2 regions of the Enterobacter sp. SA197 genome follow, and region 2 is predicted to be linked to the other one. Evidence: predicted binding sites of a transcription regulator. Region 2 holds the regulator's gene; the other holds the start of a gene.

Region 1 (3,123 bases), 1.8 Mb from region 2:
TTGTAGGCGTTTTCGCCGTGGCTGTTGACGTCCAGCCCTTCGCGCTCCTGCTCTTCAGGTACGCGCAGGCCCACGGTCATATCAGCCAGTTTGTAGGCGATGAAGGCGACCACACCAGACCAGACGATGGTGATAGCAATACTTTCAAGCTGCACCAGTACCTGATGTCCCATCGTCACGCCTTCGGCATAGCCTACGCCGCCCAGTGAAGTGGCCGCGAAGATACCGGTCATGATGCAGCCGACGATACCGCACACACCGTGGACACCGAACACATCGCAGGGATCATCCACACGCAGGAAACGTTTCAGAGAGGTTACGCCCCAGAGTCCCGCAAGACCGGCCACGAGCCCGATGATCAGCGCGCCACCTACGCCGACGTAGCCACATGCCGGGGTAATACCGACCAGACCTGCAATCGCACCGGAACAGGCACCCAGCAGAGACGGCTTCCCTCGCACGGCCCATTCACCAAATACCCAGGAGAGGATAGCGCCCGCTGTTGCGACAACCGTGTTTACAAATGCCAGGGCCGCTATCTCGTTGGCGGCGCTGGCAGATCCAGCGTTGAAACCAAACCAGCCGAAGTAAAGGATGGCCGTACCGATGAAGACCATTGGCAGGTTATGCGGTTTAAAGGCTTCTTTCCCAAAGCCAACGCGTTTACCAATCAGATAAGCGCCGACCAGCCCCGCTACGGCGGCGTTGATATGTACAACGGTACCGCCCGCGAAGTCCATAGCACCATGCGATGCCAGCAGACCACCGCCCCAGACCATGTGTGCAATCGGCACGTAAGAGAGCGTCAACCAGACGACGACAAAGATAAGAACAGCAGAGAAGCGAATGCGTTCAGCCAGCGCCCCGACGATAAGTCCGACGGTAATGCAGGCGAATGATCCCTGGAACGCTACGTGGATGTACTGATAGAAGCTGCCCATGACGGCGGTCAGCTCAATGTTTTTCAGCATCGCCCAGTTAAAGCTACCGAAGAAATTGTTGCCTTCGCTGAAGGCCAGGGAGTAGCCATACACCACCCACAAGACACAGACCAGCGCAAAGGTTACGGCCACTTGCGTCAGCATAGAAAGCACGTTTTTGCCGCGGATTAAGCCACCGTAAAACAGCGCAATACCCGGAATTGTCATAAACAGCACCAGCGCGGTGCAGATCATCATAAAGGCGTTGTCAGCTTTGTCTGCAACGGCGGGAGCCGCCATCGCCAGCCCGGGCAGTAAGGCCAGTGAGGCAAGTCCTGCTTTCAATGTTGTTTTCATCATTTTATTCCCCATTCTTTCACTGTGTGCAGGTATTACAGTGCCGCTTCGTCGGCTTCGCCGGTACGAATACGAATGACACGTTGCAACTCAGCAACGAAAATTTTGCCGTCGCCAATTTTTCCGGTGTAGGCTGCTTTACTAATAACATCAATGACTTCATCAAGCTGATCGTCAGCAATAGCGACATCAATCTTCACTTTTGGCAGGAAGTTGACGCTATATTCAGCACCGCGGTACAGCTCTGCATGCCCTTTCTGACGTCCGAAACCTTTCACTTCGGTTACGGTCAACCCCTGAATACCAATTGAAGACAGCGCCTCACGAACGTCTTCCAGCTTGAATGGCTTAATGACCACGGTAACCAGCTTCATAGATCCCCCTCCAGTCGAAAATCGAAATGTCCGCAGCTAATACGTCAACGTTATTGCAAGGCCTGTGCCAGAAATGAAAATAGTGAGGGTTTCAGACGCTTATCCGCTGCCAGCGGGATTGTGAGGCAGGCAGGGAAAAGCGGGACGGGTTCGGATTGTTCCTGGAAAGAAAAAACGCACCACGACGGTGCGTGATGCGTTAGATTTTTGCACCAACAGGGATAGCGGCCAGTAGCCTGCCTGATTATGGTGCATCAGGCGATAAGAGAATCTTCTCGTGCGCTGGCTGCAAGCTCTTCTCCTGCCAGCTGCAGCTGGTACATCTGCCAGTAACGTCCTTTTGCTTCAAGGAGTTGCTGATGTGTCCCTCTCTCAACAGCCTGTCCCCGGTGGAGAACCAGGATGGTTTCCGCTTCAACAATGGTCGACAGGCGGTGGGCAATCACCACCAGGGTTGTCTGCTCCCGTACCGCTTTGAGCGCATGTTGAATAGCCTGTTCCGTACCCGAATCGATATTGGCGGTTGCTTCATCAAGGATAAGAATCTGCGGCGTCTCTACCAGTACACGCGCAAGGGCGAGAAGCTGCTTCTGCCCGACGGAGAGGTTATTCCCCTGCTCTCCAAGACGGGTATAAATGCCTTCACTCATCCCCCGCGCCAGATCCGCCAGTTGCACGGTTTCCAGCGCCTGCCAGACCTGTTGTTCAGAAATGTCGCGTCCCAGCGTCACGTTGGTAAAGAAGCTGTCGGCCATCACTACGGGGTCCTGTTGTACCATCGCCACACCTTTGCGCAAGGAGGCGTGGCTCAATGCAGAAAGCGGGCGGCCATCGAGACGAATTTCACCTTTCGTGAGCGGGTAATAGCCCATGAGCAGGTTGGCGAGCGTGCTCTTCCCGCTGCCGGTATGCCCGACCAGTGCCACAAAGCTGCGCGCGGGCACGCTCAGATTAATGTCCTGGAGTACAAACTGGTTCTCCCGGTAGGCAAATGACACGTTATCAATATCAATAGCACCGCTTTTCAGCGGCGCGTCGTCGTACCCGTAGGTCTGGCGCGGGCAGTCCATGAGTTCAAAGACGCGCTCCCCGGCCACTACCGCCTGTTGTAGCATTGACTGCTGGGTGGTGAGTTCAATTAACGGTTCATTGAGCCGACCAAGGTAGCTAATAAAGGCATACAGCACACCGACTTCAACCGTTCCGGTCGCACTGAAACCAAAGAGCATCAGCAGGCCGCAGAGGATAAGCGTGGTAAATAAGCTCAGTAAAGGCCGGAGCAGGAAACCATCCAGGCGCAACGTCTGCATCCGCGCGAGATAGTGAGAGCGACTTGCCTCGCCCATTTTCTCGCCAAATCGCCCCTGCTGACGGAACTGCTGGATAACGCCCATACCGTTTATCACTTCATTAAAACCATCATTAATGTCGGCAAGGTAGGCCCGCATGCGCCGGACGATGGGCGTGCTATA
Region 2 (3,123 bases):
GTTATCGTCACCCAGGGTACTATCAAGATCAACGCCGATAAAGTGGTGGTGACCCGGCCCGGTGGACAGCAAGGTAAAGAGGTCATTGATGGCTTCGGCAACCCTGCCACCTTTTATCAGTTGCAGGACAATGGCAAACCCGTGAAAGGCCATGCCTCGCAGATGCATTACGAACTGGAAAAAGACTTTGTGATTCTGACGGGTAATGCTTATCTCGAGCAGCTTGATAGCAACATTAAAGGCGACAAAATCACCTATCTGGTGAAAGAACAAAAAATGCAGGCGTTTAGCGAGAAAGGTAAACGCGTGACAACGGTTCTGGTACCGTCTCAGTTGCAGGATAAGAGCAACAATCAGAATCCGGCCCCGGCGCAAAAAAAGAGTAATTAATTCGTTATGGCAACATTAACTGCAAAGAATCTCGCTAAGGCCTATAAAGGCCGCCGTGTTGTGGAAGACGTGAGCCTGACCGTGAATTCAGGTGAAATTGTTGGCCTGCTTGGCCCGAACGGGGCGGGTAAAACCACCACCTTTTACATGGTCGTGGGTATTGTGCCGCGGGATGCTGGCAACATCATTATCGATGATGAAGACATAAGCCTGTTACCGCTGCATGCGCGCGCGCGTCGCGGTATTGGCTATCTGCCTCAGGAGGCGTCTATTTTCCGCCGCCTCAGTGTCTTCGATAATCTGATGGCAGTGCTGCAAATTCGCGATGATCTCAGCGCAGAACAGCGTATGGACAGAGCCAATGAGCTGATGGAAGAGTTCCACATTGAGCACCTTCGCAATAACCTGGGGCAGGCATTATCCGGCGGTGAGCGTCGTCGCGTAGAGATCGCCCGCGCACTGGCGGCCAATCCTAAATTTATTCTGCTGGATGAGCCGTTTGCAGGCGTCGACCCGATTTCCGTTATTGATATCAAACGCATTATCGAGCATTTGCGTGATAGTGGGCTCGGCGTGTTAATTACCGACCATAACGTACGAGAAACTCTGGCGGTCTGTGAGCGTGCTTATATCGTAAGCCAGGGCCACTTAATCGCCCACGGTACGCCGCAGCAAATCCTTGAAGACGAACACGTTAAGCGCGTATATCTTGGGGAAGACTTCAGACTCTGATAGGGTAGAGTTTATTGACGTGTTTAGTCGGAGAAGACTGCTCTGAATATGAAGCAAGGTTTGCAATTAAGGCTTAGCCAACAGCTGGCCATGACGCCGCAGCTGCAACAGGCTATTCGTCTGTTACAGCTGTCTACGTTGGAACTTCAGCAAGAACTTCAGCAGGCGCTGGAGAGTAACCCATTGCTGGAACAAACCGATCTTCATGAAGAAGTGGATACACAACAGTCTCAGGATAACGAAAGTCTCGACACCGTAGACGCACTCGAACAAAAAGAGATGCCCGACGAATTGCCCCTCGACGCCAGTTGGGATGAGATTTACACGGCGGGCACACCTTCCGGCAGCAGTACCGATTACATTGACGATGAATTACCGGTTTATCAGGGTGAAACCACGCAGTCATTGCAGGATTACCTGATGTGGCAGGTGGAGCTCACCCCCTTTTCAGACACAGACCGGGCCATCGCAACATCGATTGTCGATGCCGTAGATGACACTGGCTACCTGACCGTGTCACTGGAAGATATCCTCGACAGTATGGGCGACGAGGACATAGGCCTTGATGAAGTCGAAGCGGTACTTAAGCGCATTCAGCGTTTCGACCCGGTAGGGGTAGCGGCAAAAGATCTGCGTGACTGCCTGCTTATCCAGCTTTCCCAGTTTGCAAAAGAGACACCGTGGCGCGAGGAAGCTCAGCTCATTATCAGCAATCACCTTGATCTGCTTGCGAACCATGACTTCCGCACCCTGATGCGTGTCACTCGCCTGAAAGAGGACGTACTGAAAGAAGCGGTGAATCTGATTCAGTCGCTCGATCCGCGTCCAGGTCAGTCGATCCAGACAGGGGAACCTGAGTATGTCATTCCGGATGTGCTGGTTCGCAAACATAATACGCGCTGGGTCGTCGAACTGAACGCCGACAGTATTCCGCGTCTGCAAATTAACCAGCACTATGCCGCCATGTGTGGTGGGGCACGAAACGATGCGGATACCCAGTTTATTCGCAGTAATTTGCAGGATGCCAAGTGGCTTATAAAGAGCCTGGAGAGCCGTAACGATACTCTGTTACGGGTCAGTCGCTGTATCGTCGAACAGCAGCAAGCCTTCTTCGAACAGGGAGAAGAGTTCATGAAACCCATGGTGCTGGCTGATATTGCCCAGGCGGTGGAGATGCATGAATCGACCATCTCCCGTGTCACAACTCAGAAATACCTTCATAGTCCACGGGGTATTTTTGAACTCAAGTATTTTTTCTCCAGTCACGTGAGTACCGAAGGCGGAGGGGAAGCCTCCTCAACGGCCATACGTGCACTGGTGAAGAAATTAATCGCCGCAGAGAATCCTGCGAAACCATTGAGCGACAGCAAATTAACCTCCATGCTGTCCGATCAAGGTATCATGGTAGCGCGGCGAACCGTTGCAAAATACCGAGAGTCTTTATCCATTCCGCCGTCAAATCAGCGTAAACAGCTGGTCTGACCCAACCGATAAGGAAGACACTATGCAGCTTAACATCACAGGACAAAACGTCGAGATCACCGAAGCCCTGCGTGACTTTGTTAACACCAAATTCGCGAAACTCGAACAATACTTCGAGAGGATTAATCAGGTCTATATTGTGTTGAAAGTGGAGAAAGTGACTCATACCTCGGATGCGACTTTGCATGTCAATGGTGGTGAAATTCACGCCAGTGCGGAAGGTCAGGATATGTACGCTGCCATCGACGGTTTAATTGATAAACTGGCGCGTCAGCTGACAAAACATAAAGATAAACTGAAACAACACTAATTGTCCGGGCGGTCGTCTGGCGCGTAGCCCCCTACCGCAACCCGGTCGGGGGCTTATCTCCGACGACGCTTAGGTGAAATTATGATGAATAACGATTCCGCTCTCCAACTGAGCAATGTCCTTAACCAGGAATGTACCCGAAGTGGCGTTCACTGCCAGAGCAAAAAACGTGCCCTGGAGATAATCAGTGAACTTGCCGCAAAACAGCT

The links. Region 2 encodes sigma-54, which starts transcription at its own class of promoters, with help from an activator protein. Its sites were predicted from a motif close to GTTGGCACANNTTTCGCTNT; they were not measured.
Region 1: a site for sigma-54 is predicted at 1,704-1,723, ahead of glnK (P-II family nitrogen regulator). Genes of this name have one in related genera too.

Annotation. Positions count from the first base shown of each region.
Region 1 covers NZ_CP096393.1:1,177,605-1,180,727, reverse strand. Annotated here, with positions in the region: gene amtB (ammonium transporter AmtB) at 1-1,280, opposite strand, end outside; gene glnK (P-II family nitrogen regulator) at 1,313-1,651, opposite strand; gene M1D91_RS05305 (SmdB family multidrug efflux ABC transporter permease/ATP-binding protein) at 1,906-3,123, opposite strand, start outside.
Region 2 covers NZ_CP096393.1:4,430,234-4,433,356, forward strand. Annotated here, with positions in the region: gene lptA (lipopolysaccharide ABC transporter substrate-binding protein LptA) at 1-390, shown strand, start outside; gene lptB (LPS export ABC transporter ATP-binding protein) at 397-1,122, shown strand; gene rpoN (RNA polymerase factor sigma-54) at 1,171-2,604, shown strand; gene hpf (ribosome hibernation promoting factor) at 2,627-2,914, shown strand; gene ptsN (PTS IIA-like nitrogen regulatory protein PtsN) at 2,996-3,123, shown strand, end outside.